Regions from separate parts of the Rhizobium sp. AN5 genome, predicted to be linked through region 3. Evidence: riboswitches for the same ligand, from Rfam matches in the RefSeq annotation. Region 3 holds a riboswitch; each other region holds the start of a gene.
The links. Region 3 has a riboswitch for cobalamin ahead of CRP02_RS05770 (ABC transporter substrate-binding protein). Riboswitches for the same ligand answer to the same signal wherever they lie in the genome.

Region 1: another riboswitch for cobalamin. It lies ahead of CRP02_RS03335 (DUF1852 domain-containing protein); the one in region 3 lies ahead of CRP02_RS05770 (ABC transporter substrate-binding protein).
Region 2: another riboswitch for cobalamin. It lies ahead of CRP02_RS15410 (CbtB domain-containing protein); the one in region 3 lies ahead of CRP02_RS05770 (ABC transporter substrate-binding protein).
Region 4: another riboswitch for cobalamin. It lies ahead of bluB (5,6-dimethylbenzimidazole synthase); the one in region 3 lies ahead of CRP02_RS05770 (ABC transporter substrate-binding protein).

What each region holds. Positions count from the first base shown of each region.
Region 1 is NZ_OCMJ01000002.1:513,309-517,876, forward strand. Features, by position in the region: gene CRP02_RS03330 (methionine synthase) at 1-464, opposite strand, end outside; gene CRP02_RS03335 (DUF1852 domain-containing protein) at 489-1,466, opposite strand; cobalamin riboswitch at 1,569-1,782, opposite strand; gene CRP02_RS03340 (hypothetical protein) at 2,004-3,284, opposite strand; partial or broken gene CRP02_RS03345 (glycosyltransferase family 2 protein) at 3,376-4,568, opposite strand, start outside.
Region 2 is NZ_OCMJ01000004.1:626,246-630,813, forward strand. Features, by position in the region: gene CRP02_RS15395 (LysE family translocator) at 1-212, shown strand, start outside; gene CRP02_RS15400 (c-type cytochrome) at 329-763, shown strand; gene CRP02_RS15405 (c-type cytochrome) at 849-1,769, shown strand; cobalamin riboswitch at 1,861-2,086, shown strand; gene CRP02_RS15410 (CbtB domain-containing protein) at 2,253-2,435, shown strand; gene CRP02_RS15415 (CbtA family protein) at 2,446-3,162, shown strand; gene CRP02_RS15420 (hypothetical protein) at 3,167-3,481, shown strand; gene CRP02_RS15425 (type 1 glutamine amidotransferase family protein) at 3,588-4,154, opposite strand; gene CRP02_RS15430 (GNAT family N-acetyltransferase) at 4,176-4,568, opposite strand, start outside.
Region 3 is NZ_OCMJ01000003.1:518,297-522,864, forward strand. Features, by position in the region: gene CRP02_RS05760 (ABC transporter ATP-binding protein) at 1-293, opposite strand, end outside; gene CRP02_RS05765 (FecCD family ABC transporter permease) at 290-1,318, opposite strand; gene CRP02_RS05770 (ABC transporter substrate-binding protein) at 1,315-2,346, opposite strand; cobalamin riboswitch at 2,511-2,747, opposite strand; gene CRP02_RS05775 (GNAT family N-acetyltransferase) at 2,787-3,665, opposite strand; gene argE (acetylornithine deacetylase) at 3,877-4,568, shown strand, end outside.
Region 4 is NZ_OCMJ01000004.1:1,426,080-1,430,647, forward strand. Features, by position in the region: gene CRP02_RS19530 (NADP-dependent malic enzyme) at 1-1,191, shown strand, start outside; gene CRP02_RS19535 (DUF2865 domain-containing protein) at 1,327-2,427, shown strand; gene bluB (5,6-dimethylbenzimidazole synthase) at 2,497-3,213, opposite strand; cobalamin riboswitch at 3,311-3,497, opposite strand; gene CRP02_RS19545 (TolB family protein) at 3,671-4,501, opposite strand.

The DNA.
Region 1 (4,568 bases), on a different contig from region 3:
TCCCAGGCAAGCTTTTCACGGCTCTTATAATGGCCGTCAAAGAGAGTATCGATCATCGTCATCGGACCCGGCAACGCCCATTTGATGGGTTGTTTGGTCTGCTGGCGCAAAAACTTGGCGTCTTCGACGAACACGGACTTCTGGCGAGACACGGCGCCGACGACTGTCGGGACACTCGCATCGTAGCGATCGCGAATTCTGACTGTCTCGCGTTTTGCAAAATCGACCCCGTCGAGGTGCTCGATGAAAGTCGTGACGAAATGTTGGCGTGTTTGCTCGCCATCACTGACGATGTCGATGCCGGCCTGTTGCTGATCGTCCAGTGAAAGGCGCAGGGCATCTCTCTTGCCTTCCAGTAATTCCTCGCCTTCCAGCTTCCAGGGCGACCACAGTTTTTCGGGCTGCGCAAGCCAGGAGGGTTTCGGCAGGCTGCCAGCGGTCGATGTGGGGAGAAGTTTCTTCACGATGGGACCTCTTCTAAGTGATGCTCAGGCGGGGCGGTGAGCAAACAATTGCTCAAGGACGGCGCGGTATGGCTTGATGAAGTGTTTTTCGGTGAACTTACCCTGATCCACCGCCAAGCGATTTCGTTCGTCGCGATCGTAAATGACCCGGGTCAGCGAATAGTCCTGGTGCTTCAGGTTGGGCTGGTAAAATGTCCCGGCTGCTGCGTTCGCATTGTAGATTTCGGGGCGATAAATTCTCTGAAACGTTTCCATCGTGCTGATGACGCCGATTAGCTCAATATTGGAGTAGTCGCCCAGCAAGTCCCCAACAAAGTAGAAGGCCAACGGCGCAACGCTGCATGCAGGCATGAAGTAGCGAACCTGCAATCCCATTTTCCCGAAATACTGGTCGGTGGACGAGAACCCATTCTGCCGGTATTCGACGCCCATCACGGGGTGATGATTTTCGGTCCGGTAATAGGTCTTGCTGGTCGAGGCGCTGATGCAAATGACCGGCGGCTTGCGAAAGTGCGAGCGGTAGGCATCCGACCGCAGAAAGGACTTGAACAGGTTTCCATGCAGGTCGCCGAAGTCGGCCGGAATGCTGAAGGCAGGAACGCTCTTGTTATGCTCCGGCAGCACAATGCTGAAGTCGTAGTCTCGCACATAGGAGGAGAAGTTATTCCCCACAATGCCGTCGATACGTTCACTGGTTTTGTGATCGATGATCGTCGTCTTCAGTATCTCGATGAGGGGAAATTTTTCACCCGCGACATCGAAGCTCATGTCGACCGAAATGATCTCCAACTCGACCGAGTATCGGTCCGATTTGGGATTATCCCAGTGCGCGAGGGCGTTGAAGCGGCTGTCGATCATGCGCATGACATTGCGCAGGTTTTCCTGCCGCTTTTCGCCCCTGGCCAGATTGGCGAAATTGGTGGTGATGCGCGTATTTTCTGAAGGACGATAGTCCTCATCGAAGGGTACGCTCGTGATCGTAAAAATGCAGGTCTGAGACATGTTGTGCCCCTATAAAGTTGGGGGCATGGGTCTGCGGACGCATAGCAAGACAGGCCGCGACAATGCAGCCTTTGCTACGGCACACTGGGACACCCCGCCCGTGGACGTTATTTCACCAAAGGCAGGTCTCCTGGCTCACGGATCATCACTTCCGTCCGTCTTCCCGGGGTAAACCAGTGACATATTGGACTTCAGCTCGCCGCTTACAGTTGCGGGGGCAGCGTCGGCTTTTCCGCATGACACGGAGCACCGACTTCCCTCTTAGCCCCGGCACGTTGCGTGCAACGACTGGGGAACCTTAGGCGTGATGACCATATTGTAAGCCACGTCATCGGTCAACATCATATAACGATATCTTTATGTCCTTAAGTCTGCGTTTCCATCGCCGGTTCCGACCGAATAGATTGCATTCGGCGCGGCAGTCAACGTTGCGGTTTTACGCTTTTCGCCGCTTTCAGCAGCGTCATGCGTCCCAGTTTTCAATCTCCGGCGCAACGGCCTGGAGCAATATCCTCCTGCTGCCGCCGAGACGGACAGTTATCCCTCACAAAGACGAATACAACCGCTTTTTCTAAGAAAAGGGTTCCAGCCTTTCGCTGCAAGGATTGCCCAGGCAGTGGCCCCGACATGCGGCAACCTGAAATATTTGAAGTCGGCAAAGGTCGAGGTCGGCCCGATCATCAGCCCGGTCGTCAGTTCGTCCCCGACTGTCGCGTAGATCAGGTTATCGGGAGATATTTGTGCGGCGATGGTGGCAAGCAGCGCCTCGGCCCGCTCGGCATCGCCGACCTGCTGAAATGCCAGCGCGGCCTGGGCCGTACCTTCCAGCCACACACCATCCCGATCGTCGTTAAAATCAAAACCTCCCGCGACCGCATAATGCCGATCAACCCAGTGCAGAACACGCCCACTGCGGCCCCGAAACTCCGGCACGGCGAGAATGGGCCAGAGCTCGGAATCTATTCCGGACTGGCTCGAGTTGGGTGTGTCGCTTCCGGGCAGGCTGCCGACGTAAAACCGTCCCTGCTGCTCATTCCACATCGCATCAAGAAATTTGCGTGTTTTGTCCCGCATCGCCTGCCAGGCGCGCGCTCCCTCAATTTCGGCGAGCCAACCCGCAACGGCATACACATCGAGATTATGTTCCGTCGATTTCCACTCGAGTTTGGCCGGTGCGTGCTCATGACCGAATGTGCCACCTGTGTAGCCGATATCGCGGACGCCCGCCGTATGCGCATCGATCCAGCGCATGAGTTTGGTCGCGGCCTGTACATACGACGGATTGCTTGATCGTTCACTGGCAGTGAGAAGCGCAAGTGCCGCCCAGGCCAGGTTGCCCGTTGCGCTGCCCACCTGATAGTCATCCTCGACCCACGTCTTGCTGGCCTCACTCCAGAAACCGGGCAAAAGCATAGCATCGTTTTCGTTCGCAACGGGGCCGGAACGGTAGGCGTTGCGCAGGCGGCCATCGCTGTAATAGCGATCGTTGTTGACGGCGAGCAGCAGCGCATCGGCAACCCTTTTTGCTTCGGCATCGTTGCCACAGGAAAAAAGGGCAATCGTCGCCAGGGCATTGTCATAGGTGAAACCCGCATTTGAAAGAGCGGGATCAAGCGCTTCGCCGCCCGGTGCAGGCTCAAAGCTCCGAAATACGAAGGGGGTGGTGGATTTGTCCATCTTCCCAACGAGACCCGTACACAAGCTCACAGCAAGGCGGTCGCGAACTGATCCGGAACCGGTGCGCCCATCGCCACCAGCGACCACTCCTGTTGTGAAGCAGGTCATGAGAACTGTCGCGATGATCGATTTGACAGACATGAGTTTCCCATTTGGTAGGCGCTTTTCCAAACAAGCCCGCCTCTAGCTTGCGGTTTACGTCGAGCACGGTCCCGTGTTCGCGCGGCATGTCTCAGCTGAAGGCCCTTGCGAGTAACATCTGCATGGACTTCAAGAGGTCGCCCTGTTCCGCGACATTTTCGGGCGCATTGCGGAAAAGCAGCCTCAAGATTGCACGATGCTGGTCGGCAGTAGGGGTGAGACTGAATTTGCCGGGCGTTTGCGAGACCTTCGTTGCATCGATCTGCAACCAGCCCACATCGGGCACATACAGGGACTCTGCCTCGGCATAAGACCGGTTGAAATCCGCCAGGGTCGCGGTTTCGGTCGAAAGCGCCACGATCCGTACCGCCTTCACCTCGTTTCCGCACTGCAAACGGCCTTCGAGATCCACGCCGATCGGCTCTTCCTTGTCGACACGTGGTAATTCAATGCAGCAGATGAGGCTGGTGAAGGCAATCACCATGGCGACCGCCGACCAGATGAGGTTGAGACAATCTCGCGCCGAAAATTCTACAGGGGCGTCCCATGCGTAAACGGCGAGCAGAACTGAAACCGCGGAGGTGGCGGTGACGATTGCGAAAAATAGCGCTGTGGGGCCGTGAATGCGCACCTGTGACCGGTCACCACCTTTCTCCGTGACTTTAAAGGGACGTCCGAAGGGTTTGCGCATAGCCTGAAACAACGTGATGGTATGGGAACAGCGGTCAACGCATGCGTCACTTCGGTGAACAGCGGTAGGGTTCGTTTTCCCGATATCCAGGTGGAGTAGGCCCAAAACAAAGCCAGTGACGACAGTCCAAATTTCATGAACATCAGCTCGTCAGCCTGGAGGGCGGAAACGCCTGTCAGCCAGTAGATCGATGGTGCCAGCAACAGGCAGAGGATGAAAGGCTTCGACAGCCAGCAAAACAGCCCGTGCAGATAATGTAGCCTTTGTGTCAGCGTAAACTTGCCACGCCACAATGGTCCCGTCCGCAGAAGGCCGATCTGAATGGTGCCCAGGCACCACCGCGTGCGTTGCGTGATATATTCTGGCAGGCCCTCAGCCGATAGACCGACACTGAGTTTTTCGTTGAGCCAGCGTGTGACGTAACCTCGCTCCATCAGGCGGTAGGTCAGCAGCATATCTTCGGAAAGTGCATCATGCGGAAACCCACCGAGCTCGTTGACCGCCGCCCGCCGCACGACAAAACTCGTCCCGACGCAGAAAGCGCAACCGACCGCGTCCTTAGCCGGCTGGAATACATCAAAGAATACACGTTG
Region 2 (4,568 bases), on a different contig from region 3:
CCGACTATGGTCCAATCTGGATGCAGGGGCTGGTAATGGGCGCGATGGTGGCCATCACGCAGTTCACGGTCTATGGCGCTCTGGCGCTGACGGCGGATAAAAGCCGGGCATGGCTCGTTTCCTCGCCTGCCGCGACGATTTTCATCGGCCGCGCCGCTGGTTTCATGCTGATTGCCGCAGCCCTGGTTACGCTTTGGGAAGCACTCTCCTAGACTTCTGTTTTCTTGGGGAAATTCACTGCAATGTGACTTCTTTTCGCCATGCGGAAAGGGCATCCTCGCGCCGTTCATCGCGCGTTCGGCATCTGCCGGAATCAAGGAGAAAGTGTATGAAACTGAAAACCATCGCGGCGGCCATGCTTTTCGGCTGTCTTTGCGCCGGAGCGGTCTACGCTGCCGGCGAAGTCGAAAAACGTGAAGGCATGATGAAGCAGATCGGCGGCTCCATGGGTGCGCTTGCTGCCATCTCCAAGGGCCAGAAGCCTTATGACGCCGAAGTCGTAAAGGCTGCCGTGACGACCATCAGCACCAACGCCAAGGCTTTCCCCGACCAGTTTCCCCCAGGCAGCGAGACCGGCAGTGCTGCGGCACCCGCGATCTGGGAAAATTTCGATGACTTCAAGTCCAAGGCCGCCAAGCTCGGTGCCGATGCGGACAAGGTCCTCGCCAGCCTTCCGGCCGATCAGGCAGGTGTCACCACCGCCATGCAGACCCTCGGTGCCGATTGTGGTGCCTGCCACCAGACCTACCGTCTGAAGAAATAATCCTATTAAGAACGCCGCTTCACGGCGGCGTTTTTTCAGCGGGAATGACGCCTGATCTCATCAGGTGATAATGGGGAGAGGGGTCATGGCCTCCATTTGGACGAAGCTCGCGGGCGGGATCGCGGTGGCGGCCATTGCCGGTTTCGGCATTTTCGCCTGGGTGACCGCGCCTGTGCGTCAGGCACCCAGCCACTGGGTGAGCCTTGGCGAGCCGGACCTTGCCAATGGCGAAACGCTGTTCTGGGCGGGCGGCTGCGCAAGTTGCCATGCGGCACCAGATGCCAAGGGCGATGCGCTTTTGACGCTCTCGGGCGGGCAGGCGCTGAAAAGCCCCTTCGGTACCTTTCATGTGCCCAATATTTCCTCCGATCCTCAGCATGGCATTGGCGGCTGGACGCTTTCGGAATTCGGCGATGCGATGACGCGCGGCGTCGGCAAGAACGGCGAACATCTCTACCCGTCCTTCCCTTACGCCTCCTATGCCCGCATGACGCAGAAGGACATCAACGACCTCTTCGGTTATTTGCGGGTTCTGCCCGCCAGCCAGAATGATGCGCCGGATCATGAACTGCCGTTCCCCCTCAACATGCGCATGGCATTGGGCGGCTGGAAATTCCTCTATTTCGATACATCCGCGCCACCCCGCGTCGAGCTTGCCGATGCCAATGCCGAATTGCTGCGCGGCCAATATCTGGTGGAAGGCCCGGGCCATTGCGGCGAATGCCACACGCCGCGCAATGCGCTTGGCGGTTTTCTGGATGGCAAATGGCTGGCCGGTGGTCCCAATCCCGAAGGCGAGGGCCGCATTCCCGATATCACCCCCGGCTCGCAGAGCGTAGGAGGCTGGGAGGCGGCCGATATTGCCAACTATCTGGAAACCGGCTTCACCCCGGAATTCGACAGCGTCGGCGGCTCCATGGTCAAGGTCCAGCAGAACATGGCGCATCTGACGGCCGATGACCGCAATGCGATCGCCGCCTATCTGAAGGCCATCCCGGCGCGGTAGCCCTTTGCCGTCATGTCTGACTTGATCCGGCATCCAGCAACAGTGCGCAATTCTCACGCCGGCCTGCCATTGACTCCCACCCGCACCCATCGGATAACGATCGTGTGATGGTTCCTTCCGGGCGTTCCGGAAGGTGAAAAGGGAACACGATAGGGAGACATCCTCATTCGTGGCTGCCCCCGCAACTGTGAGCGGAGAGCCTGAAACGAAATGCCACTGGTAAGCATCTCGCCGGATATGGGCGAGGGCAATGCCGGGAAGGTGTTTCAGGTTTTGACCCGTAAGCCAGGAGACCTGCCATCACGGAAATGTCCATGCCGGCGGGGTGTCCGGAAGAGCGGAATTTCAGGGTGGTTGCGCTTGAACGTGCCGCCCTGTGTCAGTCTCGTATCCCCGTGGTGAAGTGTATCGCATGCGGCTGCACGGCGTTTTGCCGTTCCGCCGCGTCTAAAGGCGCGGGGTCGCGCCGTAAGAGGGGTCACCATGTCCATCAACCAGAATACGGCAAATGCCGCCGTTTCAGCAAAAACGGGCAGCTTCGCGCAATCGCTGACGGCGATCGTGCTTGGCCTGTTCGTCGTCGGTTTTGTCGGCTTTTCGCATGTGGAAGCCGTTCACAACGCCGCGCATGACACACGTCATGCCAATGCTTTCCCTTGCCATTGAGGGGGAAAGCATGTCGTTCTTTCGCAATATCGTTTTTACCGCCGTCCTCGTCGGCATCGTTGGCGGCTTCGCCGTTTCGGCCATGCAGGCTTTCGGCACCACGCCGCTGATCCTGAAGGCGGAAGCCTATGAAAATGCCGGTGGCGAAGCGCCCCATAGCCATGATGCTCCGGCCACGACCGGTGCTGCCATTCCCGCGCACGAACATAGTGAGGAAGCCTGGTCTCCGGCAGACGGCTTCGAGCGCACCGCCTATACGGTAGCCGCCAACGTGCTGACCGCCATCGGTTATGCGCTGGTGCTCACCGGCCTCATCTCGCTGCGCGGCACCAATGCCGGCTGGCGCGAAGGCCTTTTGTGGGGTGTGGCCGGTTTTGCCGCCGTCATGCTTGCGCCGATGATCGGCCTGCCGCCGGAACTGCCGGGCAGCCCGGCCGCCGCGCTTGAGGCGCGTCAAATCTGGTGGCTTTCGACGGTTGCCGCGACCGCAGGCGGCATTGCGCTGATCGCATTCCGGCGCGAACCCTGGGCAATCGTGCTCGCACTGGTGTTGATCGTTGCTCCACATGTGGTGGGCGCGCCCCTGCCGCCGGAAGGTGAACATGCGCTGGCACCGCTGCCGCTGGAACGACAGTTCATCGTCGCCGCCACCGTGACCAGCTTTGTCTTCTGGGCCTTGCTCGGAACATTGAGCGCGTTTTTCCTGAAGCGCTTCCAGTCGGCTTGAAACCATGCAGGACGCAGCCGAATGGAGTGACGAACTCGATGCGCTGCGTTTTGCCGTTCCCGGTCACGGCGCTTCCTGCGCCGTGCATCGCCTTGCTTTCAAGGCAGTCCTCGGCGTCAGCCCGGAACGGGAAGCGGCGCTCGCCTATTTTCATGAGAATGAGGCTGCCTTTACGGCCGCAGCCCTTGCCAAAATAAAACGCTCGGCTTTGCCGGCCGGTCGCAGTCTGCATCTCAACAGCCGCGATATCCGCCGTGCGATTGCGGGGGAGGGAGCGGAGCCTGCGCCCCGCGCGTGCAGGGTGCTTGATCGCGGGTAATGCGCGATATTGTCCGGACGCTCATGCTTTGCGCGCCCTCATTCCTGTGACAGGCACAGGAATGAGGATGAGAGGATCCGCAAAACTCTCGACACCAAGGTGAGCTTCACCGGTGTTCCGCCGCAAAAATTCCAAGTTCCGCCTCGGCTTCCGGACCAAAGAGGCCGAGGTGTTTCAGAATTTCCACAGCGAAACTGACCGGTGCACTGCCGGCTGCGGTTACGATACCGCCATCGCTGACCGCCTTCGGCTGGTCGCGATAGAGCGCTTCGCCGCGATAGGACGGATAGGCCTTGTGCGAGGCGAGCGAATTGCCGGTATGGGCGACGTCATCAAGGGCGCCCGTGCCTGCAAGCGCGCTGGCAGCCGCGCAGATGCCGGCAACCAGTCGGCCCTTCTCGCGAAACCGCTGTACCAGCCCGCCAAGATCGACAGCCGTTCCCTTTTCCCAGCTGAGGCCGCCGGGAATGACGAGCGCATCGATGTTAGCAGGATCAAGCGCGTCATAGGATGTGTCGGGCGTAACGTTGAGCCCGCCCATTGAAACCACGGGCCGGCCGTCCGGGGTTGCGTAAACGATCTCGACGCCGAGATAGCCGCGCGCGGCGGCGGCAAGCAGCGCCGGTTCCCAGTCAGCAAAATCCTGCGCAAGCGCAATGGCAATCCGTGTCATGGCCGTCTCCGAAGGTTGCAATCAGGCGATAGACTGCATGTAGCGCATGCCGGTGACCGGGCGCGGCGCGAAATCCATGCTTTCGTAGAAACGATGCGCGGCGACATTGCCGGTCGTGGCGCTGACGGAAAGATAGTCGCAACCGAGGCGCTTGGCGATATCGCGGGCGCGGGAAACCAGGTGCTGGCCGGTGCCATGGCCGCGGTGACCGTCACGCACGAAAAGATGGTGCAGCTCAAGCCCGCGGCGGCCTTCCTGCGCCCTGTAGAGCGGCAGCATCAGGGCGTAACCGATCAATGCGCCGTCGGCTTCCGCCACCAGCCCATGCACCCAGGGAAGCGGGCCGAACAGGTCGCGTTCCAGTTTCGCCGGCGTAATCGCCGCCGCATCGCCATGAAAGGTGGCAAGCAGGGT
Region 3 (4,568 bases):
TCCACGGCCTGCCGCGCGCTGATGCGCTCGGTGGTTTCGGCCTGCTGCTCCACAAAGGCCAGCCTGCGGGCAAGTTCGCGCCGCCCGAATGTGGCAAGCCGTTCCTCACCAAGCATAACATGACCCCGACGCGGCATGCGAATGCCGGCCAGCATGGAAAGCAGCGTGCTTTTACCCGAACCGTTCGGCCCGATGATACCCAGAAACTCGCCCGGGGCGACCTCCAGCGAAACACCGCGCACGATGTCGAGATTGCCGGCATGGAAATGCAGATCGTGGGCGGATAATTTCATGACCGGCCTCTCTTCTGCCCGAGAATGAAGGCGAAGGCGGGCGCGCCGACCAGCGCAGTGATCACGCCGATCGGCAGCACCTGCCCCGGAATGACGGTGCGCGAAAGAATATCTGCGATGATCATGAAAATTGCCCCGGTCAGCGCCGTCACCGGCAGCAACATGCCGTGGCGAACGCCAACGAAGATGCGCGCCGCATGCGGGATGACGAGACCGACAAAGCCGATAGAACCGACCAGCGACACCATGACTGCCGTCATGACAGCCGAAACCGAGATCAGCACCGCATAGACCCGGCGCACCGGAATACCGAGCGAAGCTGCTGCCTGACTGCCGAAAGCGAAAGCATCAAGCGCGCGTGCGTACCAGAGGCACACCGCAAGACCCGCAATACTGACTGGCAAAGCCAGCCAGACATCCGGCCAGCGCACGCCCGAAAGATTGCCCAGCAGCCAGAACATGATGCCGCGCGCCTGTTCGGCATTGGCGGATTTGGTGACGATGAACGACGTCATGGCGTTGAACAGTTGCGAACCGGCGACCCCCGCCAGAATGATGGCGCTGTTGCCGTGCCCTGCCCGCACCGCCAGAAGGCTGACCAGCGAAAAAGCCACAAAAGCCCCGATCAGGGCGCCCGCCGGCATCGTCAGGAACCCCGCCCCGAAGCCCAGAAGCGCCACGGCCACTGCCCCGGTTGAGGCGCCTGCGGAAATACCGAGGATATAGGGATCGGCGAGCGGGTTGCGCAGGAGTGATTGAAGCACCGCACCGGCCAGCGCCAGCGAGGCGCCACAGCACGCGGCAACAACGGCGCGGCTGAGACGGTAACTCCAGACGATGCCCTCATCCAGCGGCTCCAGCGGATAACCCGCATGAAAAACACGATTGGCAATGGTCTTTGCCACCACGTCGAACGGAATGGCAGTCTCGCCGATGGCCGCACCGCCAATCAGCGCGACGAGCAGCAGGGCGAGTGCGGCAAATGCCAGACCCGCCCTGCCAAGATTGACGGAAAGACCGTTCACTTGGCGAGACCGGCTGTGGAAATCGCCTCAGCCAGCGTTTCAATGCCTTCGATCGTGCGGATAGTCGGGTTCATCGCCTGCGCGTCCATTTCGAAGACATGGGCCGCCTTGACGGCGGGCATGATGCTGGCAACCGGATCGGTAGCGAGGAACTTGAGCTTGACGGCGACGTCATCGGCGGGGAAACGCCGGCGGTCCATCTTGCCGGCAACGATCACGGACGGATTGGCCTTGGCGATGGTTTCCCAGCCAACAGTCGGCCATTCCTCATCGCTTTCGATAACGTTCTTCAGCCCGAGCGCGGACATGATGTAACCCGGCGCACCATTGCGGCCCGCCACGTAAGGATCGATATCCAGCTCGGCGCTGGAGAACCAGAAAACTGCTGAAATCTTGCCATTCGCCGAAGCGATCTTGGCGCGGGCGGCTTCCTCACGCTTTTTCAGGTCGGCAACGACTTCCTCGCCGCGATCCTGCACGTTGAAAATTTTCGCAAGGTCGCGGACCTCCTGGTAGATCAGGTCCATGGTGAAAACGGACTTGCGCACGCCGTCGCCGCCGCCGGAATTATCCTTGCCCATGCAATCGGCAGGGGAGGTATAAACGGGAATACCGAGTTCGGCGAATTGCTCCGGTGTTCCAACAACGCCTTCGGGACCGATCTGCCACTGGAACTGCGTCGTCACGAGGTCCGGCCTCTTGCCAACCACCGCCTCGAAGCTCGGATCATTGTCGGCAAGCCGCTCCACCTTGGCATTGGCGTCTTCGTAACCCTTCAGAACCGGGCCGATCCACAGCGCCGTGCCCACCACCTTGTCGGCAACGCCGAGCAGATAGAGAACCTCGGTCGTGCTCTGGCCGACCGATACTGTGCGGGCGGGCGCCTGCTTGAAGGTGATTTCGTGACCGCAGCTATTGATCGTCAGCGGATAGGTGGTTTCGGCAGCCTGAGCGGCACCGGGGGTCAAGGCCGCTAATGCGACAGCCAGAAGACCGGCGGAAACCGGCAGGTGTTTGAAATGAAACATATGTTCTCCAGTCTAAATAAAGTGGCGTGATCCGCAGGCCGCGCGTCAAAACGCGTAGTGACAGAGCGACAACAAGTGTGGAGATGGAGAACGGGACTTTAAATACGTTTCCGCGGACGGAAAGGTCATAATTAGCTCCTCTTCCGGGCATCCCCGCCCGTAACGATGGTCAATATTATGACGGCAGGTCTCCTGGCTCACGAATATGCGCCGTTCATCTGCCTTCCCGCACCTTGAAGGGTGCAGTGGCATGACGCTTTTCAGGCGTCACGAGGATGAACGGCAATCCGCTTACAGTTGCGGGGGCAGCCACGGCATTGGGCGATAGAAATCGCCCGCACCATGTTCCCTATTAATCCCTTTGCCCTTCGGCTTCAGGAACCGTCGCTTTCTGACATAAGGGGCAAGCGACGGGGCGTCAATTGCGATAGTGCTGCAGCTCAGCACAAAGACGGGCCTGCCAGAGCGAAAATTTTTGTAGCACCGGAAGGCGCCGGTTGCGGCGCGTCTTTGGACATGGTGGTAAGAGTTTCAATCACCACCAGCCCGGATTGCGCAATAAAATCAGTAAAGAGACTATTGTCGCTGATGGTGTCGAGGCGCACCAGCTCATCGTCCAGATCGGAAAAATGCCGCCTCACAAGCGCAATCGCATCCATGTCCGCACCCGCAACGACCGGACCGATAATGTGGCCCCGCCCCGCCGCACGGCGCAGCGCAAAAGCGATAAGACGGTCCGCCTCAAACACACCGTAACCCGCATTCTGCGTCAAAAGTCGCTGTAAAACGTTCCGGCGCGAAACGCCAAAAGCCGCCCGGTCTAGTTCCACCACATCAGTCAGATGACCTGCGGATAACGGCTCTATTTGTTGTTTTCTGCCGGGCGGCGGTATCTCGAAAAGGCAATTCGCCCTTCCCCGGAAGAGATATACTTTTTCCGCATCGCCGGCAAAGCCCAACCTTGAAAACAGCCGCCGCGACGCTCCCGTCGCGTTCAACCGCAGGGAGACAGCGGGGAATGTCGCGACAAGTTTCTGCACCAGCCATGGTGCTACGCCCTGCCCCTGCAAACGGGGGGAAACAATGACCATGCCAAGCGTCGCAAACCCCTGATCATAGGGAAAGAGCATCGCGGTTGCGACAACACGGTCGATCTCATCGAGCGCAGCAAGACCCACGCCGCATTGCCGCAGAAAACACCATTCATTCGCGTGATATCGCCATCCGACGGCCATGGAGAGTGCATGCAGATGATCGGCATCCACCTCCGCGATATCCACGGTCCGCAGTTCGAAACTATCGACTTTGAGCAGGTCCATAACCAACGGCCCTCATCCCCTACGGCTCACAACCTTCATCCGGTCCCGGCCTAGCCCACGACATCCGACGGTAGCCGGTTACGCCAGCACGAATTTTCTGAAAGCACTGGAAGGTCACAACAATCTACCGAAATCATCCGCATTTCAGCAGATAAACGTCGCAGTCCATTCTAAGCTTTCGGGATGACAATCCGGTCAGCGGAGACGACCATTGAACGCAATCGAAATCCTTGAGCGTCTCGTCGGTTTCCCGTCGGTCGTCGGAACCGCCAATGGCGATATTGCCGGCTGGATCGCCGATTATCTTGAAAGCCACGGCGCGAAAGTATCGCTGCTTGCGGGACCGGAGGGCGACCGCGCCAATCTCTTCGCCACCTTCGGCCCGGCCGATCGCGCCGGATATGTTTTGTCCGGCCATATGGATGTCGTGCCCGCCAGCGAGCCGGAATGGTCTTCCGATCCCTTTACGCTGCGGGCGGAAAATGATCGTCTCTACGGGCGCGGAACCACCGACATGAAGGGTTTTCTGGCCACGGTTCTCGCCGCGGCACCTGCATTTGCGCGCATGGCGCTGAAACGTCCCGTGCATATCGCCTTTTCCTATGACGAGGAGGCGGGTTGCCGTGGCGTTCCGCATCTTCTCGCCAGATTGCCTGAACTGTGCGCCCAGCCGGCGGGCGCAATCATCGGCGAGCCCAGCAATATGCGGGCGGTTCGTGCGCACAAGGGTAAAGCAGCAGCTCGCATTACCATCCGTGGCCGTTCCGGCCATTCGTCACGCCCTGATCAGGGGGTGAATGCCATTCACCTGATGACCGGCATCATGGCAAAGGCCGTGGAGACGACACATGAGCTGACGAAAGGCCCCTTTGAAGCGACCTTCGAGCCGCCCTATTCCTCGCT
Region 4 (4,568 bases), on a different contig from region 3:
GCCAAGGCCTATAGCGGCGAAACGCCGATCTTCGGCCCGAACTACCTCATTCCCTCGCCTTTCGATCCGCGTCTCATCCTGCGCATCGCACCGGCCGTTGCCCGTGCTGCCGCCGCAAGCGGTGTCGCCGCCCGGCCGATCAGCGATTTCGAAGCCTATCTCGACCAGTTGAACCGCTTCGTCTGGCGCTCCGGCTTCATCATGAAACCGGTCTTCAACGCCGCCAAGGTCGCCGAAAAGAAGCGCATTATCTTCGCTGAAGGCGAAGACGAGCGCGTGCTGCGCGCCGCCCAGGTGCTTCTGGAAGAAGGCACCGGCATCCCGATCCTCATCGGCCGCCCGCAGATCATCGAAACGCGCCTGAAGCGCTTCGGCCTGCGTATCCGCCCGAATACCGATTTTGCCGTGGTCAATCCGGAAGACGATCCGCGTTACCGCGATTACGTCGATGATTATTTCGCCCTCGTCGGCCGCGCCGGCATCAACCCGGAGGCGGCCCGCACCATCGTGCGCACCAACTCCACGGTCATCGGCGCGCTGTCGGTGAAGCGTGGTGAGGCGGATGCGCTGATCTGCGGTCTGGAAGGCCGTTACGACCGGCACCTGCGCGACGTGAACCAGATCATCGGCAAGCAGGAGAGCGTTCGCTCGTTCGCAGGCCTCAGCCTGCTCATCACCCAGCAGGGCGCGCTGTTCCTTACCGACACCTTCGTCAACAACGATCCGACCTCCGAAGAAGTGGCTGAAATGGCCATTCTCGCGGCAAAGGAAATCCGCCGCTTCGGCATCACGCCGAAGATCGCGCTCGCCAGCCACTCCAATTTCGGCTCGCGCGATTCGGAAAGCGCCCGCAAGATGCGCCGCGCCCTGAAGATCGTGCAGGCAGCGGCACCCGAACTGGAAGTGGACGGCGAAATGCAGGGCGGCTCGGCACTTTCGGAAGCGCTGCGCAAGCGCGCCATGCCCAACAGCGTGCTGACCGGCGAAGCGAACCTGCTGGTCTTCCCGAACCTCGATGCCGCAAACATCACGCTCGGCGTCACCCGCACGCTGACGGAGGGCCTGCATGTCGGCCCCATCCTGCTTGGCACGGCACTTCCCGCCCACATCCTGTCGCCCAGCGTCACCTCCCGCGGCGTTGTCAACATGGCGGCCTTTGCCGTCGTGCAGGCATCGCACCCTTCGGTGTGATGAAGGCGCATTAACGCAGTTTTGAACATGCTGTTGCCGCATTGCGGCAACAGCTTATGTTATCTTCCTGAAACACGGATTTCCCGAAGCATAACACCCTCGCCACCGGCCGGGGACATCGAACGGATCGCACCATTGACCCGGCGCCGCAGCATTATCGGCCTCCTGCTTCCCCTTGTTTTCATCGCCCCGGCCGCTGCTTTCGCGGATCAGGTCTGCGATACGCTTTATGCGCAGCTGCGCGAACCGCCGCGTGTCATCGGCAACACCGCCGAGGTACGGCGTTACGCCAATGCGCTCACCCGCCAGAACATCGAGATCCGCAGGATCAGGAACGATCTGCGCCGTTACGGCTGTTCATCCGCAAGCGTCACCGTTTATGGCAGCCCGAATGCCGAACTCTGCGCGGAGATCAGCGACGCGATGGCGGATGCGCAGAGCGAACGCGATGCCATCATCCGTGATCGCGACGATGCCATGGCTGCCCAGGGCAGCGATGATGGCGACATCAGACGCCAGCGCATTCTCGCCGCCCTTGACGCCAATGGCTGCAGCGCCATTCCGGAAACGGAAGCGCGCCAGCCGACGGCCCCCGATGTGACACGTTATCCCGACGCCTTCGACCAACAGGGCAATCCGCCGGGACAGGCAGGGCTTTCGCCCTACCCCAATGCCGCTGCGGAAGGCGGGCTCCGGACGCTGTGCGTGCGCACCTGCGACGGCTCGTTTTTCCCCATCGCTTCCAATGCCTCGCCGCTCGATTTCCGTGCGCAGGCCGAACAATGCCAGAAAATGTGTCCGGGTACGCAGACGGAGCTTTATTTCCACTCCATGACGGAGCAGGAAACGGCTGACATGGTCTCGGCTGAAACGGGAAAGCCCTACAAGGACCTGCCGACCGCCTTTGCCTATCGAAATGCATCAACCAAAGCCCCAGGCTGCGCCTGCAACATGGCCGCCTATCACGAGGAGATGAAGCAGCAGGAGGCTGCGCGGCCGGAAGCTGAGAAACCCTATTCCAGCATCACGACCATTCCATCACCGCAAGGTGACACCCCTCAGAAACCCACCGAACTGCAGCAGGCCGCAAAACCGCCGGAACAACCGGTTCCGGAACGCGACTATGACCCGAACAACAGCAAGGTCCGCGTCATCGGCCCTAAATTCCTGCCCGACCAGACAGGCCGGATCGACCTGAAAAACCCGGCGCTGAAGGGCATTCAGCCGCAGCAATAGCTCCTATCAAGCACCCGGTATGGAGTTGGCAACGCTCTGTCTCACTCACAAGACGGTCGCGTCTTCTCTTTACCGCCCACCCCAGCGATTGCGAAACACCAGTTCCTCCAGCGGCACGCGCTGGCGCCAACCCTTCACCGCCAGTTCCGGCTCGGTATAAAGTGTATCGACGCGGCCGAGGCATAGCCAGGCGACGATCTCGATATGGTGGGGGATTTCCAGAATGGTGCGAATGTCGCTGTCGTGGAAAATGCTGACCCAGCCGACGCCGATGCCTTCGGCGCGCGCTGCAAGCCAGAGGTTCTGGATGGCGCAGACGGTGGAATAGACATCGGTGCGCGGATTGTGGGTACGGCCCAGCACCACCTTGCCGCCACGCGTCGGATCGCAGGTGACGCAGATGCTGAGCGGCGCCTTGCGGATGCCCTCAAGCTTGAGGCTGCGGTAAAGCGCCTGCTGCTCCCCCTCGAACATCGCCGCCGCCTCGCCATTGGCGCGGCTGAAGGCAACCCAGGCTGCCTGCCTGACCGCACCGTCAGTGACGAGCGTGAAATTCCACGGCTGCATGAAACCGACCGAGGGCGCGGAATGCGCCGCCTTCAGCAGGCGCTCGACCACATCTTCCGGCAATGGATCCGGAAGGAACTGATCACGCACATCACGGCGGGTTTCGATCGCACGGTAGATCGCCTCTCGCTCCCCCTCGGAAAACGGGTAGGCGGGCGAAAGCGCGTGATCAAATGCATTGCCGTCGAGCAAACTGGTCGCGAGTGGATCGGTCGGCATCGTCTATCCCCAACAATGCTGGCGCGCTGCCACGAAAACCGGCTCCGGTTTTCGCCTGCACAACGCGCTGCTGCAACAACCCGCCGCCGTCCACGCGGTCTGGTCTATCCTGTCAGGCCGGTCTTCTGACTCGGCTTCATCCGCCCGCTTTCGCCTTCCCGAATGGATTCAGTGGCATCTAGAAAAAGGGCATCCGCCTCACAGCGCTGGGCACGTTCCGGTCTTGCACCGGATTCCCGATTCTCCCGCCGTAAAAGGCGGGCACCTGACGAAGACGCTTATGAGCAACAAAGCTTGCAAATACAAGTATCTTGCGCAGTGATGCGGCAATGTGACCGTGGCCACCTCACCTGCGTTATTGCGGCCTTGAGCCGGAATTCCAACCAGCTCAGCTCTTTCGGCTGAAAAGCGGCCTTTCGCCGCGCAGACGCGCGCCGGCTGAAGCACCCCTACCGCATCACCAAACGGGAAAATACCGCACATAAGCGAACTCATCCCCGTCAGGTGACCAGTTGGGCGAATTCATCGTTCCCTGCCCGCCGAAAAGGTCAAACAGCGTTTCGGCATTGCCGCCATCCATATCCATCAGCCGCACGCGCACGTTGAGGTCGCGCGGATGGTCGAAGACATCGGCGTCATAAGAGACGAAGACGACCTTGTCACCGTTGGGGGACGGATGCGGGAACCAGTCGCCGTAGGCGCTGTCAGTGATACGCTCGACGGCCGAGCCATCCACCCGCACGCGCCAGATCTGCATCTGGCCGGTGCGGCTGGAGTTGAAATAGATCCATTCTCCATCCGGCGAATAATCCGGCCCGTCATTGCGGCCCTCACCACGGGTAAGGCGTGTCTCAACGCCGCTGTCTATGTCCATGGAATAGATATCGAAAACCTGATCGCGAATGCCGCAATAGGCGAAACCTTTCCCGTTCGGCGACCAGCCGTGCCAGTAGGACGGAAGGTTCTTCGTCATCAGCCGCGGCGTTCCGCCCGTCGATGGCAGCAAATAGATGGCGCTCTTGCCGAACTCCACCTTGTCGGAAATGGCATAAAGCGAACCGTCAGGCGAAATGCCGTGGTCGTTGTTGCAGATTGTCGCAAAGCCGGTATCGACCTTTTCCGGCGAAGGGTCGCCGGCAAGTGACAGGCGGTAAAGCAGGCCATCGCAGTTCAGAAGCAGATATTTCCCGTCCGGCGACCAGTTCGGCGCCTCGAACAGCTCCGGCGTCTGCCAGACCACCCGCATCTGCCGGGTGCGGATGTTGAAGATTTCGATGGAACTGCGCATGCTGCCTCCCGGGCCTGTCGATCGTCTGGCGTGGAGCGTTGAATGGCACAAACATTCCGTTTGCATC